One region of the Butyrivibrio sp. AE3006 genome, then DNA from elsewhere that is predicted to be linked to it. Evidence: predicted binding sites of a transcription regulator. Region 1 holds the regulator's gene; each other region holds the start of a gene.
The links. Region 1 encodes Rex, which represses fermentation and respiration genes when NADH is low (regulators of the CRP and FNR family bind a similar motif). Its sites were predicted from a motif close to ATTGTTAANTANTTAACAAT; they were not measured.
Positions count from the first base shown of each region.

Region 2: the regulator Rex is predicted to act here: its motif matches at 2,130-2,149, upstream of gap (type I glyceraldehyde-3-phosphate dehydrogenase).
Region 3: the regulator Rex is predicted to act here: its motif matches at 2,293-2,312, upstream of pflB (formate C-acetyltransferase).

Region 1 covers NZ_AUJJ01000002.1:284,739-291,807, reverse strand. The annotation lists gene G603_RS0102990 (bifunctional ADP-dependent NAD(P)H-hydrate dehydratase/NAD(P)H-hydrate epimerase) at 1-1,424, opposite strand, end outside; gene G603_RS19005 (hypothetical protein) at 1,402-2,094, opposite strand; gene G603_RS0102980 (redox-sensing transcriptional repressor Rex) at 2,122-2,775, opposite strand; gene G603_RS0102975 (hypothetical protein) at 3,011-3,346, shown strand; gene G603_RS0102970 (ABC-F family ATP-binding cassette domain-containing protein) at 3,478-5,469, opposite strand; gene G603_RS0102965 (glycoside hydrolase family 3 protein) at 5,496-7,069, opposite strand, start outside.
Region 2 covers NZ_AUJJ01000002.1:113,443-120,511, reverse strand. The annotation lists gene G603_RS0102310 (phosphoglycerate kinase) at 1-947, opposite strand, end outside; gene gap (type I glyceraldehyde-3-phosphate dehydrogenase) at 1,046-2,071, opposite strand; gene G603_RS18945 (HD-GYP domain-containing protein) at 2,216-3,235, opposite strand; gene G603_RS0102295 (hypothetical protein) at 3,236-4,282, opposite strand; gene G603_RS0102290 (histidinol-phosphatase HisJ family protein) at 4,452-5,282, shown strand; gene G603_RS0102285 (hypothetical protein) at 5,286-5,510, opposite strand; gene G603_RS0102280 (GGDEF domain-containing protein) at 5,683-6,405, shown strand; gene G603_RS0102275 (RNA polymerase sigma factor) at 6,415-6,909, shown strand; gene G603_RS0102270 (transglutaminase-like domain-containing protein) at 6,906-7,069, shown strand, end outside.
Region 3 covers NZ_AUJJ01000010.1:97,094-104,162, reverse strand. The annotation lists gene pflB (formate C-acetyltransferase) at 1-2,048, opposite strand, end outside; gene pflA (pyruvate formate-lyase-activating protein) at 2,358-3,086, opposite strand; gene hypB (hydrogenase nickel incorporation protein HypB) at 3,086-3,751, opposite strand; gene G603_RS19545 (Na/Pi cotransporter family protein) at 3,781-5,799, opposite strand; gene G603_RS21390 (GNAT family N-acetyltransferase) at 5,957-6,901, opposite strand; gene G603_RS0106720 (peptidylprolyl isomerase) at 7,025-7,069, shown strand, end outside.

The DNA.
Region 1 (7,069 bases):
AGCCCTGCCAGCACATCACCGCTGCCTGCAGTGGCCATACCATCATTTCCGCTGATATTAATATAATTTCTATTGCCGTCAGTGATCACACTTCTGGCGTCTTTACATATGATACTCGCATCAAAATCTTTTGCAAGTATGCAGGGCAATGTCAGAATATTCTCCCTGCACTTTTTAAGGTTCTCGCCCGCCAGTCTTGAAAACTCGGCCAGATGCGGTGTAAGCACCTTATCCCCACGATAAAGCCTGAACTTATCCCTAAGCTCCTTATCATTTGCAAGAATACTTATAGCATCCGCATCAAGAACCAGCTTTTTATCAAGGCCCTTAAGCACTGTCCTCAGCAGCTCTTTTCCTATCTCACCCGTTCCGATACCGGGGCCGCATACCACAGCATCAGCCCAGTCAATAGCCCCGGGCAGCGCATCTCTTATCTTTTTCAAAACATCGGTATCATCTTCGTCGTAAACATCTGACATAGCTTCAGGGAGAAGCGTCTGCACAGCGCTAAGATTAGCTTTTTCAGTAAAAATTCGAACCATTCCGGCGCCGCTTTTTAGGGCACTTTCAGCAGCCATAATGCATGCACCGCTGACACGCCTGCTACCTGCCACAATAAGCACCTTTCCGAAAGTCCCTTTATTTCCCGAAGGTGACCTCTTTGGAATCAGCTCGTTAACAGAGGCATTTCTGTCTATGTATTTGTACGCAGGATAATCAGATAAAAATCCATCCTCAGTTATTCCAACTTCGAAAAGCCTAAGCTCTCCCACATATTCACTGCCGGGGAAAAGAAGCTGACCAAGCTTTACATATTCAAAGGTAACTGTCATGTCCGCTGTTACGCAGCAACCGCAAATCTGACCGTTATCCGAGTTAATACCCGTAGGGATATCAGCTGCGATCACGTAGGGTCTCTTTTCAGACTCAGCGCATACTTCATCTATCAGCATAACAGCCTTCTCATATTCGTCGCCAAGAGACCTGCTGCAGCCTGTTCCAAGCATTGCATCGATAACGACGTCACTCTTTTTTACAAGCCACTTGGGGTTATCTGCTTTTTCCAAATAGTAGGCTGGTACTCCATATTTCCCTGCGATACTGACCTGTCTTTTAAGGGCGTCGCTCTTTCTGCCCTTTTTGTGATTCACATAAAGAAGCGCCACATCTATTCCTGCCTGATACAAAAGTCTTGCCGCAGCAACTCCGTCGCCGCCGTTATTCCCTGTACCTGCAAACACAACTACGCTTCCGCCCTTAGGGCATTTTTCTATGGCAGCTTCACATAAAGAAAGCGCCGCACGTTCCATAAGGACATCCTGAGGAACGCCGAAATGCTCAATTGTGGTGTTATCACATCTTCGCATTTCCGCGGCATTAACTGCAAATTTTGATTTTTTATCAAGTATCTGTAAACTTTTCATCTTCAATGACTATTCCATTCTCAACTCTCATCCCATCCTTAGGAATCACGGGATGACGTCTCTCAGGGTCATATCTAAGATCAAACAGGTCTATTACTTCCGGTCCGAAAATATCATGCATGTAGGAATAAACATTGAAATTCTCGATTTCCTTTTCCTGCATGCGAACGATATTTTTCTTAAGCTGCACCCTGACCTTGGATACCCACTCATCTATGGCCTGAATCTCAACCGTATTGGCATCCATTCTGCCATAAAAAACGTTCATGGTCTCAACCATTAGGTCAACATCTGTCTTGTAAATCTCTCTTGGAAGCCCAAGCATTTCGTCTTCGCATTCTTCGATTTTCTCGTTGCTTTCCTTGATGAGCCTTGTGTGGTCATCAATCTGGGCTTCGATCTTTTTCCTCTGCTTCGGATTCTTATCGGCATCATCCCTCAGAGTAACTATCTCGCCAAGAAGCCTCTTTTTAAGACGCTTTATATCCTTAATCTTTTCCCTGGTCTTTTCCTGCTTATCCACAAGCTTATTAAGCTCAGCCTCAAGTTTCTTTATCTTATCTGTCTTGGGACTCAGTATGAAAAGCTTTTGCCACCTCTCATCCTTGGACAAAATAGGAATGTCCTTGCCGATAAGGGCCTCCGAGTAATTATTTGTATCTTTTGCCATAGGCATTCCCCCGTCATAAGAAAACGGTTACTTCCTGGTCTTTACCTGACTCTTCTCATATCTGTCGATTCCATAAGAAAGCTTCATAAGGGAATCAGATAAATGAACGTTTTCAACCTGAACATTCTCAGGAACATCCAGGTCCACGTGAGCAAAATTCCAGATCGCTTTGATACCACAATTAACCAGTCTCTCTGCCATTTTGACAGCCTGGTCCTTGGGAATTGCAAGCACAGCAATCTCAATCTTATTATCTCTTACAAACTGCTCCATCTCTTCGATAGGACGAATTTCGATATTTCTTATTTTCTTTCCGTGAAGTTCGGGATTAAGGTCAAATGCACCTTTGAAAATAAATCCTCTGTTGAAGAAATTATTGTAACCTGAAAGCGCCTGTCCTAAGTGGCCTGCGCCGATAATGATAAGAGTATGTTCTCTTCCGAGACCTAAGATCTTACCGATCTCATCATAAAGATATTCGACATTATACCCATATCCCTGTTGCCCAAAACCTCCGAAATTATTAAAGTCCTGCCTTATTTGTGAGGCTGTTACTTTCATCAGATCACTGAGATCCTGAGAAGAAATTCTCTCGATTCCCTGCTCCTTAAGTTCTCCCAGATATCTGAAGTAGCGCGGCAGTCTGCCGATAACTGCCTGCGAGATTTCTTTCTCCGCCATACTTCCTCCGTTGTCATTATAGGTATTTAGTTCTATATAGATTATACTATCTGTTAAAAATTAGTCAATCTGCGAACTCTACATTCAAAAAGTTTCAAAAATACTGAATTTTTCTTTCAAAAACAGGCATATTTCGGTTTTCTTTAAGAGCAAGTTTATAATATTTTAAGGAATATATTTTATAATTCTATTGTCTGTAAATGGGTGTTCTTACAGACTATAGAGGTAGAAATATATGGGAATGTCAATTGGCGGAATAAGTGGATATAGTATGTATCAAACACAGCCAATGAATTATGCTCTCTCCAATCAGGCACCGGTTTCCGATGTTTATGATGAGCATAAGGCTGTTGGGAACATATCTACAGTTGCTCCTGTGGTATATCCAAACGCACAGGAAGTAAAAGTTGGCGAAGTTGCCAGCACAGATGGTCAGGAAGAGACCCAGAGAGTAAGCCAGCAGTTCAACAATATCGCATCAAAATATAACGGCATGACAGTTGGCTACGGCAGAGATATGGGTGGTTATTCCTATAGCCAGGTCGGTAGTTCATTTGATGCATTTGCCTGAAATTCGAACATTATAAAGCAGAAAATAAGAGCATTCGTAAGACTTAATCCTGCGAATGCTCTTTTACTTTTACTAACTTATTGATTCTAAATACTGCTTATGCGCAAGGATTTCTCAATCGAAATCCTATTTTATTCACTAAGCTCGGCCCATTCGTCATAAAGAGCGCTTAGTTTCTCCTCGTTGGCGCCAAGCTCATCAGATAGCGTTCTCACCTTCAAAAGATCTGTTGCTACCTCAGGATCAGATAGTTCTTCGTTGATCTTCTCATTCCTCTCCTCAAGCTTAGCAATTTCCTCTTCACACTTCTTAAGGGCCGCTTCAATCTTACGCTTTTTAGCCTGTTCTTCCTTTTGAGCTTTCCAGTCGGCTGCTCCTGCGCTCTCTTTTTGCACAGGCTGGGATGAGCCTGCAAGCTTACCAAAGGAATTGCCCTTTGCTGCATCCTCTGATGCCATCTCTATCCCTCTTCCAAAGGAAGATGCACTGCCGCTTTCATTTAAGATTCTTGCGGTCTGCTCCTCACAGTGCTCAAGGTAGTAATCATAGTTACCAATGTAACCGATCATTCTTCCATGGGTAAGATCAAGGATTCTGGTAGCAGTCTTATTGATGAAATATCTGTCGTGGCTTACATATAAAACAGTGCCCTCGTAGCCGCTAATGGCATCCTCCAATATCTCCTTACTGGTGATATCAAGGTGGTTTGTAGGCTCATCGAGGATAAGGAAGTTGGCATCTGAAAGCATAAGCTTTGCAAGAGATACTCTGCCCTTCTCACCGCCTGAGAGGTCTCCGATTCTCTTAAATACATCATCACCTGTAAACAAAAATGCAGCAAGAGTATTTCTGATCTCTGTATTGTTCATGGATGGATAAGCATCCGAGAGCTCTTCAAAAAGAGTCTTCTCATTGTGAAGTACCTGATGCTCCTGATCGTAATATCCTACATGAACCTTTACACCCAGTGTTATTTCACCGGCATCAAGGGATTCCATGCCATTAATTATCTTAAGCATTGTGGTCTTACCGGTTCCGTTGTCACCGATAATTGCCACCTTCTCACCGCGCTTAATTTCAAAGCTTATATTCTCAAACAGCTTCTCATTACCAAAGGATTTGGCAATAGAGTCAACATTCATTACATCATTACCGCTTACGCAGGAAGGAGTAAGAGTGATTCTCATGTCATCACGAACTTCTGTGGGCTTTTCAAGACGCTCAATCTTATCAAGCATCTTCTCTCTGCTCTCAGCCCTTTTAATGCTCTTTTCCCTGTTGAACTGTCTTAGCTTGTCAATGACCTCTTCCTGATGCTTAATCTCAGCCTGCTGATTGAGGTATGCCTTAAGCTTAGCTGCCCTGATCTTCTCACGCTTATGTGCATAGGCTGTGTAATTACCCTGATATACCTCAGCACTTGTTTGATCAATCTCAATTATCTTCTGTGCTATACGGTCAAGGAAATATCTATCGTGGGATACGATAAGTACAGCACCCTTGTAATTCATAAGATAACCTTCAAGCCACTTGATGGAATTCATATCAAGGTGGTTGGTAGGCTCATCAAGGATTATCAGGTCAGGACTCTGAAGAAGGAGCTTACCGAGAGCCACTCTGGTCTTCTGACCACCTGAAAGAGTGGAAATTCTCTTATCGAATTCCTCTTCTGAAAAACCAAGTCCCTTGGCAACGCCTATTACTTCACTCTCCCAGGCATAGCCGTTTTTAAGCTGAAACTCGTGATTCATCTGGGCATAACGGTCCATCAGTCTGTCCAGCTCTTCGCCTCGAAGCACATCCATCTGTGCCTCAGCACTGCGAATCTCCTTTTCGAGATTAATAACATCTCTTTTCATCTCACGAAGTTCTTCGTAGATACTGTGAGCGCTGTCGATATTCTGATTCTGTGCAAGATATCCAACTGTCACATCCTTGGAAAGTGTAACTGTTCCGGTATCCGGAGTCAGCTCTCCAATAAGCATTCTGATGAGTGTAGTCTTGCCTGCACCGTTAATTCCTACTATTGCTGCTTTTTCATTATCCTCAATATGAAAAGACACTCCTTTCAGAATGTCTTTTCCGTCAAACGACTTTGAGAGATCATGACAATTTAAGATCATTGTGTAAACCTCTGATTTTCAAAAACTTATCTGTTAGATACATATTTTTCGTATCTATCATCCCTGATAACACCGCTAAAGTTAAGGCCAAAACCAAAGTCATAGGTATTACCTACAGAATCAGTGTAAGGAGTGTAATCAAAGGGCTTATCCTCACAGTGCTTCTCAACTGTTTCCATATCAGCAGGAAGCTGAACTGGAAGCATTGCTGAAGGCTCTGCGCCACCGCTCACGATGGTAAGTGTAGCCTTTGTCTCAACTCCAAAGTTAACAAGGATCGCATCTGCATATTTCTCAAATTCAGAAACCATGCAGGGATTATTCATTCTGATAGATACAATGACGGGCTTATCACCCATCTGCTCTCTTGCCTTAATTACAAGATCAAGATCGCTTTCGTTGGCAGGTGTGTTGGACTTTCCTTTGTAGGTTCTGTTATTTGACTCCTCACGGAAATCTCCGCCTGCAATGCTGACCTCTCTTGCAGCATCTGCTGTATAAGGTCTGTACTGAAGGGTCACAGGTCTGTAACCTGTCTCCTCAGTATATCCGTCGCTGATAGGACTTTCAATGAAGCAAATAGCCATATCTGCCTCTGCAGGATCATCTGTAACATCATAGAAAGGTGTTACATCTGCAGGATTTGCTCCCGGGATATCCATGGCAGGCATCATATCTCTCATAAAGCCCTTATGAGCATCGATATGTCTTCCGGGGATATAAACCTTCTTTCGTCCGCTTACAGGAAGAACGCCATTATTCTTAACCATTACGATACTTCTAAGCTGAGCATCGAAGCCCTCTTTTACGAACTCATCGCAGCCAAGTACTTTCTTACTCTCCTCGGGATCAAGATAAGGATTCTCGAAAAGTCCGCATCTGAAGCTGTTTAAAAGAAGTCTTACAGCACTTTCCTCAAAGCGCTTTCTCATGGCATCCTCACCATGACGCTCGCAGCCAATCTTATAAGCTTCAAGAATAGGCTTAATATCATTATTGCCGCCAAACTGGTCAACACCGTTCTCGATGATGCAAAGGTGTCTCTCTGCCTCGGATAAATCCTCTGTACCAAAGCATCTTGAACCAAAGGAATCAAGCTTTGGATTAGGATCCTGTGTGATGCCCCAGTCTGTACATACTACACCCTTATAACCGTATTTATCTCTTAAAAGATCACCGATTATGTATTTGCTATAGCTGTTTCCTACGTTTTTGCCTGAAGGATCAACGCCGTAGCTGATTGTATAATACGGCATTACTGCTGAAGCCTCACCTGTTTTATCAAGCTTAAATGCACCCTCAAGGAAAGGCTTTAAGTGCTCCTTAAGATTATCTCCCGGATATACAGCAAACTTACCGTAAGCATAATGTGCATCTCTTCCTGCCTCGCAGGGGCCGCCGCCCGGCCAATGTTTAACCATGGCTGCTACGCTGGTCTCGCCCCAGCCATCTGCCTCAGGGTCATTCTGAAGTCCTTCACAGTAATTCTTTGCATATTCTGTTACAAGCTTGCTGGAAGGACCATAGGTATCTGATACTCTCATCCATCTGGGCTCAGTTCCAAGATCGATCTGAGGTCCCAGCTCTGTTGTAATACCAA
Region 2 (7,069 bases), 170 kb from region 1:
TTAACGCCGATATCAAGGCCTTCCTTATCAGCGGGAATTGCATTGGACTCAACGATAGCTGTCTCTATGTCAGGATTGTCGATAGGATCCGGGAATCCGCCTGATACTACTGTATCAACGGGAAGAAGAAGCTGCTTGCCGTTCTTCTCAGCCTTCTCCATCATTTCCTTACAGTAATCGATCTTCTCGTTATCAACAAGAGAAAGACCTACTTCATATCCCTTAGCCTTAAGGAATGTGTAAGCCATACCACCACCGATGATAAGTGTATCGCACTTCTCAAGGAGGTTATTGATAACATTGAGCTTATCAGCAACCTTAGCACCACCAAGGATTGCTACGAAAGGACGTACAGGGTTCTCAACAGCGTTGCCGAGGAAGTCGATTTCCTTCTGCATAAGGTAACCAACTGCACAGTTGCCGCCCTTCTCACGAACATACTTTGTAACAACAGCTACAGAAGCGTGTGCTCTGTGAGCAGAACCAAAAGCGTCACATACATAATCATCACAAAGATCTGCAAGCTCTTTTGCGAAAGCTTCGCCTGCATCTGAAGGCTTTGTCTCTTCCTTGCCACGGAAACGTGTATTCTGAAGAAGAACAACATCACCCTCACCCATAGCCTCGACAGCAGCAGTTGCCTCAGCACCTGTTACGTTGTAATCGCCAACGAACTTAACGTCCTTGCCAAGCTTAGCAGAAAGACTCTTTGCTACAGGAGCAAGAGACTCGCCCTCGTTGGGGCCATTCTTAACCTTACCAAGATGTGAGCAAAGGATAACCTTGCCGCCATCTGCGATAAGTTTCTTGATTGTAGGAAGTGCAGCGTTGATACGTGTCTCGTCTGTGATCTCGCCATTCTTAAGAGGTACGTTGAAGTCACAACGAACAAGTACTCTTCTGCCCTTTGCGCTGAAATCATCAACAGATTTCTTATTAAGTGCCATTTGTTTTTTCCTCCTGGAATTTTAATAATGAAACAAACAAGGTCCGGTCCTAGTGGACCGGACCTCACATAAGATCTCTCTAAAAGTTCAGACAAAAATTACTTAACGAACTTCTCGAAGTACTTGATTGTACGAACCATCTGAGATGTGTATGAGTTCTCGTTGTCATACCATGAAACAACCTGAACTTCATAGAGATCGTCACCAATCTTTGTAACCATTGTCTGTGTAGCATCGAAGAGTGAACCATAAGTCATTCCAACGATATCAGAAGATACGATCTCATCCTCGTTGTAACCGAATGTCTCAGGATCTGAAGCCTTCTTCATAGCCTCGTTGATGCTGTCCTTAGTAACTTCTGTGCTGCTCTTAACTACAGCGAAAAGAAGTGTTGTTGAACCTGTCGGAACCGGTACTCTCTGAGCAGCGCCGATGAGCTTGCCGTTGAGTTCAGGAATAACAAGGCCGATAGCCTTTGCAGCACCTGTGCTGTTAGGAACGATGTTAACAGCGCCTGCACGAGCTCTTCTAAGGTCACCCTTTCTCTGAGGTCCGTCAAGGATCATCTGATCACCTGTGTAAGCATGGATTGTTGCCATGATACCAGACTGGATAGGTGCATAGTCGTTAAGAGCCTTTGCCATAGGTGCAAGGCAGTTTGTTGTACAAGAAGCTGCAGAGATGATGTTATCATCAGCTGTAAGTGTCTCGTGGTTAACGTTATATACGATAGTAGGAAGATCATTTCCTGCAGGAGCAGAAATAACAACCTTCTTAGCACCAGCGTTGATATGTGCCTGAGCCTTATCCTTTGATGTGTAGAAACCTGTACACTCAAGAACTACGTCTACACCAATCTTGCCCCAAGGAAGGTTATTAGCATCAGCCTCCTTGTAGATCTCGATCTCTTTACCATTTACTGTGATTGAGTGATCGCTGAATGATACCTTGTCAGCGTACTTATACTTACCCTGAGAAGAATCATACTTGAGAAGGTGTGCAAGCATCTTAGGATCTGTAAGATCGTTGATTGCTACGATCTCTGTTCCCTCGTGCTCAAACATCTGTCTGAATGCAAGACGACCGATACGGCCAAAACCATTAATTGCTACCTTTACTGCCATTTTAAGTCCTCCTAAAATGATATTAAAATTATTTGCTGTTACTAATTCTTTACATGTGATTGTCAAAAATTTGACAGCAAATATATTTTATCTGACTTTATCAGATTTTTCAAGTAATCTTTAGGCAAAAACGCAAATAAATCATCAAGTGTTCAATATTTGCAAAATTGTAATATCAAGTTTATTCATAAGATCTACAACTGTGCCGCTATCAAGCTTAACCTTGGGCCTGGACAGCTGCTTCTGATTATTCTCAGATATAACGCCCTGCTTACCGTTGGACAGAAGGACTCTGCAACCAATGGGATACGGCGCCACATATTTTACAAATACACTGGTAACTTCATCATCAAACATGGTTCCGGTATTTGCCATTATGTACTCGATAGCATTTGCGGGATTCATGGAATCCTTATAAGCGCGCTTGGATGTCAGGGCATCATAAACATCTGCCACATGTATGATCCTTGCAAACTTATGGATTTTTTCACCGCTTAGTTTTCTTGGATATCCTGAGCCATCCCAGTTTTCATGATGAGAATACACGGCATTTTTAACAACCGCAGCCACGTCCTCTCCATCTGTTTTTACCTTTTCTCTAAGCCTGTTAAGTCCGTGCTCCGGATGTTTTTTCATTATTTCAAATTCATCCCAGGTGAGCTTTGAAGGCTTGTTGATTATCTCTATGGGAATATCACATTTGCCTATGTCATGCATAATCGCACCCTGAGAAAGCAACTCAAGCTCTTCATTTCTAAGCCCCATGCCTATTCCTATGATCACAGACAAAACATCCACATTTACGCTGTGAACATAAGTGTAGTTATCATAGTTGCTCAAGGTCATCTGCTCGACAATAAGCGATTCAGCATTCTGAATTTCATTAACAATGCTGTTAGCCAGGAACTGACATGCATTCAGATCCAGTTTCTTTAGCTTATTAATCGCCTTCATTCTGGTCTCGTTTGACACAATCTGCCTGGCTGTTTCTATATCGCCTTCTTCAAAAATGTAAATACCGTCAAAATCCATCTGCTGAATTCTGTTTATATAGGCTTGAGAAAGCTCCGTATTAGCCTTAAGAAGAACCTTGTCGTTATCATCATACAGATTATTGGACAAGACCATCCCCGGCTTAAGTTGCCTGGCGCTTACATACCTCATTCACTGCACCTCCTTAAAAATACCAGTAGTACAGTTGTGTGAAATAACCCCGTTTGCAATAAAACTTCTGGCGGTTGTGGTGATCTCAACGAGTTCATCACATTTAACTTCTTTAATAGAAACAATTTTTAATGACTCTGTATTCAGATTACTGATAGGTACATATTCAAACTGCCTTGTAATAACAGGCGTATAAGTACTGTAGAACCTTAGAAGCTCTGATGCTCCGCCAAACAGCGTAGCCGTCATATCCTGGCTGTTATACTCATATTCAAAGCCATTCATATCAAGGCCTTTTTTCAATACTTCAAGATACTGCTTTTTGGAACTGGCAAGATTCTTAACAAGAGGATTGGCAGTTCCGTCAGAATCATATACTCCTGCAACAAACCCTCTTAAGAACTCATCTTTATCTCTGTGTTTTGCAAATTTCTCGGATAGAACTACCATCTGCTTATATGGAATATTCAGCTTGACAGTAACATAGTATTCATTTGTATCCTTGTTGTGGGCAAAGCAGGGCTCTATTGTGACATGTGCTCCGCAATATAGCAGATAATTATAAAGACGCATTGTAACGGCAGACTCGCAGAAAACAAACTCTGCCATCTCTCCGCCCTTAAGGCCTATAAGCTTTTTCCCATAGACCTGTGCCCCGAGGAAATAGCCTTCCATATAAAACTTAGTCTCGGAATAGTTTTTATTTATGGCCCTGCTAATTCCGGACATTTTAACATCTTCTTTAAGGAAAACCTTGCCCGGCTCAAGTGTCCCATCATCATACGCAAAAAGCCATCCAAGCTTCGTGAGCCATTGATGATTGGGGCTGCTTGTAATGGTTCGGCCATCAGACAGAGTTATCCTGACAGCTTTGCCTTTTCGCTTATTTATGCTTGTGACCTCACCCTTAATATATTGATGAATCTCGCCATCGTATTGAACAGAATATACGAGATCGCCCTTTTTGACATCCTTCAGCTTCCTGATGGTGTTGTTATACATCAGAATGTCCATGTTGCCATCAACATAATCAAATGTTCTATTCATAGCAGGTCTCCTTATGAAAATCACGACAATGAGAATCACAACAGATACATATATTATACCATTTTACAAGTTGTCAGTATTGTAAAACGACAATTTTTCTCTGTATCATACTGCCTGATGCTGTATAATGTGTTTTGGAAAAAAAGATTCACACCCACGGAGAATTATAATGATAAATTCACTTCCAGCAGATTTTCATATGCACACACACAATTCAGGGGACTCAGATGCTCCCATGAAGGACATGATTGAAAGCGCCATTCAGAAAGGACTTTCAGCTATATGCTTTACAGAGCACAACGATTTTGACTACCCTGATATGCCTGACAATCCGCCTGATGGTTTTGAGGTAAATACGGAGGCTTACCGAGAGGAATTTCTTTCCTTAAAGCCTGCCTATGAAGGGAAAATAGAACTTAACTGGGGCATAGAGATTGGTATGCAGCCGCACCTTTCAGATAAAAACAATGACTATATAAATTCCTATCCCTTTGATTTTGTCATTGCGTCAAATCATGTATGCCACAGAAAAGATCCCTACTATCCTTCTTTTTATGAAGGAAGATCTGAAAAAGAGGCATTCCTTGAGTTTTTTGAGTCCACCCTGGAAAACCTTGAAAAGTTCAATAATTATGACGTTCTGGGGCACCTTGATTATATTGTCCGCTACGCGCCATCCTTTGATAAAAACTACAGATACGCAGATTATGCAGATATTCTCGATGCAATCTTAAAGCACCTTATAGAAAACGGAAAAGGACTTGATGTAAACACCAAGTCCCTGTACTCAAAAAATGCACTTGCAAATCCAAATCCTTCAAAGGATATTCTTATTCGCTACCGTGAGCTTGGCGGTGATATCATCACCTTTGGTTCTGATGCCCATGTTCCGGAGCATATTGCAGGCTGTTTCGATGTAGCCACAGAAATGGTTAAAGCCTGCGGCTTTACTCACTATGCAAAGTTCAGTCAAAGAAAGCAGGAGTTCATCAAACTCTAAGTCCTAAAGCTTTGTTATGAAGTACTCCTCTGCCATCTCAGTTTCTTTCTCATAGAGCATGTCCTGTAGCTGTATCAGATGCAGGCTCTTTGGGAAAGTAAGCTGTTTCTGCGCTGTGCCAAGAACTTTCAATCTTTTCTTTATTTTCCCGCACATTACCACATACCTGTATACAAAAATACCTGCCGGTATCAGTAATGCCACAATCACCGCGTATAATATCATCATGTCACCTCTTTTTGACATTATACTGTAAAACATCTATTACATGCATGATTTTCCGAATAATTTAAAATATCTTTAGCAATAGTTAATGGTTTCGCATTTTCATTAAACTGCCTATCCTTTATAATATTTAAATAAGAAAATATGCTATTATCGGCTTTTGAAGGGAGCGCAAATGCCTTACAAACGCAGCATGATAAAAAAAATACGACTCGCCAAGATCATAATGATGGCGATTTTAATAATACTTAGCATCTCATATCTTCTGATCCTGATTTTAAATTCCGAATTCAGGGCTTCTGTCACAGGCGACATAATCTTTATGATCACATTCATAATCACATGGCTATGCCTTATAATCGGCTTCCTTGCGATTCTAATGGATTTTATTTTGATGAAGAAAAATATAGATTTTGTAAAAGACTTAAGTGACCTGTCCTTCCTTGATAAGCTCACCAGTCTCCCCAACAGATTCAGTATCGACAGAATCTCATCAAAATACGATTCTCCGGAAAAGCTTCTTCACCTTGGCTGTGTGCTGATGCAACTTGATAACCTGAAGGAGCTGAACGACAAAAACGGACGCGCAGGCGGTGATAAAGCAATCTCCACCTTCTGCACCATACTTGAATCCGTTGGTATGCAGTATGGTCTTATAGGCAGAAACAGCGGTAATGAATTCATAGTTGTTATTGAAAACTGCACCCAGACTTCCATCGATTCATTTTTGGAATTACTGGGCAAAAGACTTCACAACCACAATACCCTAAATTCCGAGATTCCCATTCGCCTGAGATATTCACAGATTCTTGGGGATGAGATCTCTCCTGAGCATTTCTATGTGCTCATCGCAGCAGTTTACAGAAAATACGAATCAGACTCAAAGGTTCTTGACTAGGAGCATTTTATGTTTAGCAAAGACCATTCCGGAGAATTACAAAAGCTCGTAATGGACATGTGGAATGACGATACCGAGAGCTTTGCAAAGCTCTACTGTCTCACCGTGGATGACACCTTCAATTACTGCAGGCATGTTTTCGGTGATGACAAGGAAGCCCTTGAAGCCGTTACGGAAATATATGAAAATGTCTTAAATGACATATTATCATTAAAGGATCCTTCTTTATTCAGCGCATGGCTTCGAAGGATATCCTTTGATGTATGCTACAGGAAAACCATGAACGGCTGCAGCAGCGAAGTCTATGAGCTGTTCAATCCCGATGATTTTTCATCCCTTCCCTTTTTAGAACAACAGATTATTTTTTTATATGACATAAGAGAGCTTGATGAAAAAGCTATAGCAAATGCTCTCGGAGTCAGCAAAAACCTTGTAAAAACCCATCTTTTATCAGCAAGGAATCATATACTACAGCTTCACGAAGCAGATAATGGCACAGAATGAAATATGAGAAAAATCGCAAACACAAATTTCATATAAAAGAAGAAGACGTCATCGGCGCCCTTGCGGAGGTGATAGGCTCCCAGGGGAAGGATACTCACTTCCTGCTTTCCTTTGACGGCGCAGTGTATGACACATCTCTAAAATCCAGAATGGATACTAT
Region 3 (7,069 bases), on a different contig from region 1:
AGTCTGTCTGCTCTCTCTTCATCATCATGTCCAAGTGCTCCGGGATTGATGGTCTGTGTATTGGATATACCATCAAGAGCATACTCGTAAGGAAGCTTAGCAACTGAGTTAAGTGAAGCAAGAAGTCCATTCTGCTCAGCGCCGTAAGCCGGGTTAGCACCGGGTGCAAAAGGAGCAAATGCAGGTCTTCCATCCGGAAGAGCTCCTGTAGCCTTACCATAAACTACGTTTGAAGTAATAGTAAGGATTGATGTTGTGGGCTCAGAATCTCTGTAGGTGTGGTTCTTCTTAACCTTCTTAAGGAAGGTCTTAAGGAGCCATACTGCGATCTCATCTGCTCTCTCATCATCGTTACCATACTTAGGGAAGTCTCCCTCGATTTTGTAATCAACAACAAGACCTGACTCATCACGAACAGTCTTAACCTTTGCATACTTGATAGCGCAAAGTGAATCTACAACATGTGAGAAGCCTGCGATACCTGTAGCGAATGTACGACGTACATCTGTATCGATAAGAGCCATCTCAGCTGCCTCATAGTAGTACTTATCGTGCATGTACTGGATGAGGTTAAGGATATTTACATAAAGGCTTGCAAGCCAATCCATCATCTTGTCATATTTTGCCATTACTTCGTCATAGTCAAGATACTCTGAAGTAATGGGCGCATACTCAGGACCTACCTGCATGTGGTTGCCCTGCTTATCAAGGAACTTCTCATCCTTACCGCCGTTGATAGCGTAAAGAAGACACTTAGCAAGGTTTGCTCTTGCTCCGAAGAACTGCATCTCCTTACCTGTCTGTGTAGCTGATACGCAGCAGCAAATGCTGTAATCATCGCCCCATACAGGTCTCATAACATCATCATTCTCATACTGGATAGAAGATGTTGTAACAGAGATCTTAGCTGCATACTTCTTGAAGTTCTTAGGAAGTCTTGAAGAATACAGTACTGTAAGGTTAGGCTCAGGTGAAGGTCCCATGTTCTCAAGAGTATGAAGGAATCTGTAGTCGTTCTTGGTAACCATGTGACGACCGTCCATTCCAAGTCCGCCGACCTCAAGTGTTGCCCATACGGGATCTCCTGAGAAGAGCTGGTTGTAGCTGGGGATACGTGCAAACTTAACCATACGGCACTTCATAACGAGGTGATCGATAAGCTCCTGTGCCTCAGACTCTGTAAGTGTACCCTCCTTAAGGTCTCTCTCAATATAAATATCAAGGAATGTGGAAACACGTCCAACAGACATTGCAGCACCGTTCTGTGTCTTGATAGCTGCAAGATATCCGAAGTATAACCACTGAACAGCCTCTCTTGCATTTGTTGCAGGCTGAGAAATATCAAATCCGTAAACAGAAGCCATCTCCTTCATTCCGCGAAGAGCACGGATCTGCTCTGCAATCTCTTCACGCTGACGGATAACTTCATCAGTCATAACACCGCAACCGCAAAGTGAGAAGTCTTCCTTCTTCTGCTCTATAAGGAAATCAATACCGTAAAGGGCTACTCTTCTGTAGTCGCCAACGATACGTCCGCGTCCGTATGTATCCGGAAGTCCTGTAACGATGTGGCTGTGACGAGCTGCCATCATCTCAGGTGTATAAGCATCAAAAACAGCCTGGTTGTGTGTCTTATGATACTCTGTAAAAATCTTGTGATACTTCTCATTTACCTTAAAACCGTATGTCTCAGCAGCCTGCTCAGCCATCTTGATTCCGCCGTAAGGCATGAATGCTCTCTTAAGAGGCTTGTCTGTCTGAAGACCAACAACTGTCTCAAGGTCCTTCATTGATTCATCTATGTATCCGGGGCCATAAGCAGTAAGACCTGATACAACCTCTGTCTCACACTCAAGTACGCCGCCGTTAGCACGCTCTTCCTTCTGAAGCTCCTGTAATCTGCCCCAAAGCTTGTCTGTGGCATCTGTTGCGTCTGCAAGGAAACTCTCGTCTCCCTCGTACATAGTATAATTGTTCTGGATAAAGTCTCTTAAGTTAACTTCGTCGGTCCACTTATTTCCTTTAAATCCTCTCCACTGTTCTCTCATAATATCTTCTCCTCTCTAGCGAAAAAACGATACCACCCTCAGAATCTATGTGCAGTTGCCTGTGCAACATTAAGTAGATTATGTATGTCAAATTTATTAAACCACTATATATAGTATATTGTAATACAGAAACCACAATATGTATATCCTAAAATTTGACACCCGAATGGTATTTTTACATATACTGAGTAACATTTCAACCTTAAACCGCGAAAAAAAGCCAAAGCTGATAACTTTTGTCAACTTTGGCAATTTTTTAACATTATTTATATTTTTCTTGTTAGTTTTTATAGTTTGTTTTATTATTCTTTAATTTGCGCCGAGGATTCTCTTTGCGTTTTCAATTCTCTCTGCAGAAGGCGCATCTACTCCCACCAGCTGATAGGGAATTCCAAGCTCTTCCCACTTGAACTGCCCAAGGGAATGATATGGAAGAACATCTATCCTTTTTACATTGCTGAGAGTATCGATGAATTCTCTGGTTTTCTTTAGATATTCATCATTATCCGTAATTCCCGGAACGAGCACATGTCTGATCCATACAGGCTTACCTATATCTGACAAATATCTGAGGCAATCCTTGATATTCTCATTTGGCTTACCTGTGAGCTTAATATGCTCATCATTATCGATATGCTTAATATCCACCAGCAAAAGGTCTGTATCTTCCATAAGAGCCTTAAACTCTGAAAAGAAAGGCTCCTCCCTTGTAAAGGGCTCTGCTGCCGTATCGATGCAGGTATTTATTCCTCGCTCTTTTGCCTTGGAAAAAAGCTCCCTAAGGAAATCCATCTGAAGCAGTGGCTCTCCGCCGCTTACGGTTATGCCGCCCTCATCTCCCCAGTAGCTCTTGTACCTCTCTGCCTTATCAAGAAGTTCATCAGCAGTCCTAAGGTCATTTGACTCAGGATTCCAGGTGTCGGCATTATGGCAATACTTACATCTCAGATTACAGCCTTTTAAAAATATGATAAAACGGACCCCCGGTCCGTCTACGGAACCGAAGGTCTCTATTGAATGAATTTTTCCCTGAAGCATTATTTCTTCCAATCTTCAACCTGATTGCTGAGCCACTCGGCAAACTTGTCAACGCCCTCACCTGTCTTAGCACAGATAGGAATGATCTCAGCCTTGGGATTTCTCATGTGGATGTACTCCTTGCACTTCTCAAGATCAAAATCAAAATAAGGAGCAACATCAATCTTATTGATAAGTACAACATCGCAGATGCTGAACATAAGAGGATACTTAAGGGGCTTGTCATGTCCTTCGGGAACTGAGAGGATCATTGCATTCTTGGAAGCACCTGTATCAAACTCAGCAGGGCAAACAAGGTTTCCTACGTTCTCAAGGATAGCAAGATCAACATCACCTTCTACAAGTGCGTCAAGACCCTGTCTTGTCATGTCAGCATCAAGGTGACACATACCGCCTGTGTGGAGCTGAATAGCCTTAACACCTGTCTCAGCGATCTTCTGTGCATCTACATCTGAATCGATATCTGCTTCCATAACGCCAATCTTGTACTTGTCCTTAAGGGCAGCGATAGTAGCCTTAAGTGTTGTTGTTTTTCCTGATCCGGGAGATGACATGAGATTCAGGAGGAAAATTCCTTTATCCTTAAGCTCGCCTCTAAGGAGCTCTGCTCTCTCATCGTTACTCTCAAATACGCTTCTTTTTAACTCAATAACTCTGGTACTCATAAAATTCCTTTCATTTAAAACACTAAGTATTACTTATCTTTTTTCTTCTTACTCTTATCTTTGATTTTTACTTTTGACTTGTCTTTAACTTTTTCTTTTACTGCATCCTTTGCCTTATCTACAAACTTCTCTTTCTTCTTCTCGGCAGAAGAAACAGCTTCGTCAATTATATCCTGATCTTCAGCTCTCATGATGTTAACGATGGTCTCATGATCTTCAATGAAGGAAGGATTGATATCATCCTCATCATCAAAGCCCTTCTTAACTGCGGGAAGTCTGTACTTTCTCTCATAAAGATCAACTGCAATCTCGAATTCCTTGTTTTTCTCCGCCTTAAGATGCTCAAGATACTCGTGAGTATCAAACATTCCCTCACTCACTTCAAGGATGCATACTGCGATGTTACTGCAGTGATCGGCGATACGCTCAAAATCGGTACCAAGGTCTGACAGAATAAAGCCCATGTCTATTGTACACTTGCCCTTACGAAGTCTTCTGACATGGCGTCTCTTAACCTCCATGTTGATTCCGTCAATGACTTCTTCAAGAGGTTCTACAGACTGTGCAAGTTTAAGATCCTGATTTGCAAAGGACTGGAATGAGAGATCAACTATCTCTCTTACTGCATTCGAGAAGGTCTTCAGCTCTTCCTTTGCCTTGCTTGAGAATTTCTCATTTTTCTCATTCATCACGCGGGCTGTCTGTGCAATGTTCAAAGCATGATCACTTATACGCTCAAAATCCGTGATGCAGTGAAGGATGATTGAAAGGGTTCTTGAATCCTTCTCTGCAAGATGGTGGTTGTTGATCTGCATAAGGTAGGTACCCAGCTGATCCTCATATCTGTCAACCTTTTCCTCGATACGTCTGACTTCATCAGCAACCTCGGGATTGTACTCATCAATGAGGGATGTAGCTTTTTCAAGTCCTTCCCTTGAGAAGTTCGCCATATCCATAGCAACCTGTCTTGACTGTTCAAGAGCAAAGGGCGGGTTTGTAAGGAAACGCTCGTCCAGCTTGGTGATATTCTGCATATCCTGCTGTTCTTCTCGCTCTTTCTCATCAATCGGAATAGTCCTGTATGCCATCTTAACAAGGAGTCCGGAGAAAGGAAGCATAAGAGGCGTAGCCACAAGGTTAATAAGTGTGTGGATAGAAGCTATACCCACCATTCCAGCCTGACTACTCATGAATGCAAAATTCACAAATGAATGTATTGTGTAGAATAAGATCATAAATGAAACAGCTTTTATCACGTTGAAATACAAATGCATAAGAGCTGTTCTCTTACCGTTTTTATTTGCACCAAGTGATGAAAGAATAGCTGTGATACAGGTTCCAACCTCGGCACCTACTACTACGGGAAGTGCCACGCTGTAGGTGATACTTACCGACGCAGCCAAAGCCTGCATTACACCGATGGTTCCGGCAGAACTCTGAATTACCATCGTAAAGAGCACGCCTACAAAGAAACCGATAAGCGGGTTACTGAAGGTCATAATGATTGTCTGGAAGGCTTCACTGCTGCGGAGAGGGTATACCGCCTCAGACATCATGCTCATTCCAAACATCAATACTGAAAAACCAATAAGTATAAGACCGATGTTGTTCTTTTTATCATTCTTGGAGAACATATAAAGGACAATACCGATAAGCGCCAGAAACGGCGTAAATGATGTGGGCTTTAACAAATTGATCAGGAAATTGTCACTGCTTATAGCATTTAATGAAAGCAGCCACGCAGTAAAAGTGGTACCAAGGTTAGCACCAAGGATAATATTTACCGCTTCCTTTAGGGTCATGATTCCTGAATTAACAAGACCGACAACCATAACGGTTGACGCAGATGATGACTGTACAAGAGCAGTTACTCCAACACCGAACAGATAAGCTACGATCGGGTGGCTGGTTACTTTACTAAGAACCACCTCCAGCTTACCGCCGGCAGTCTTGGTAAGACCACCGCTCATTACATTCATTCCATACAGAAATAGCGCAAGTCCTCCGATAAGGCCTGCAATTAACGAAAAGATTTCTTTTGAATCCATCCATACCTCCTAATGTCTCAGGTACTACGTAATAATTAATCCCTCTCTATCATAAGTATCGTAACTGAAATAAACCTAAATATCAACTGCAAGATATAGACAAGATATAACTTCTTGTGGACAAACTCAGAAATAATCCTCAAAAAATCTTAATTTTTTAGAATTCTATCGCCATCTTTACATACTTTCCAAAGTGCATTTCCTGCGCAGGTATGCGCGCTCCGTCGTGATATTCATCGCCGTAGATATTCTCTTCGATATCAGCTTCGCCCTCTTTTGACATTCCAAGCTTCTGACAAAGATGAATAGAAACTGTATTCTCTGCTTTTACAAAGGCCAGAACTCTCTCAAACTGAAGGATATCCCTTCCGTAATCCAGAATCGCCTTGCAAACTTCATAAGCATAACCCTTTCTCTGGTATGCAGTGCCTATAAGAAAGCCCAGCTCTATGTCATCAAAGCCATTCCTTACGCTGTAACCGGCTCTTCCGATTATCTCCCCCGTCTCCTTAAGCACGATAGTCCAGGTGCCAAAGCCCATGAGACCATAAACCTTTTCTATGTAATCTCTTTGATATTTTTTCTCATCTTCGGGATCTGCAAACAACCCTTCCATGTATCTGGTCATCTCGGGATCTGCATACAGCTCATAAAAAACATCCACATCCTCAACCGTAGTTTCTCTGATAAGGCATCTGTCTGTTGTGAGGATATCCCATGGAAGATGGGCGTAGCGCTGATAGGCCTTTATAAAGGAATCCATCCCCACTTCTTCTATTTCCGTAAAAACATATTTAAGACCTTCAAACCGCTCATCAGCATTGCCTTCATAGCTTATGCCAACTACATATCCCCCGCTTGAGAGAAGATACCCTGCAAGCTCCGATGAATCGGTAAGAAAAAGCTTATCTCCTGTATTATCTTCAAAAGCTCCATCGAGAAGCGAAGTAAGAAGCCTATCCTTACTGCAAACTGTCTCCTCCGGGAATATGACCCGGCTTTCAATTCCTTCTGTTTTTATATATGAAGAGGTATCAAATACATTTGCCACAAAGGCCTCATCCTCTTTATTCTTTATGCAAAAAATGATTTCTTTAAGCATTTTCACGCCTTTTTATTTGTATTTTTATTCTATTAATTATTGTATAATTAATCCCGGGTTTGTTCCACGAAAACCCAAAATCATTTACGATTTACAAATCGGATTCATATTAAGGAGAAAAATATGTCTGAAAACAAAAATCCTATCGTTACAATTACAATGAAGGGC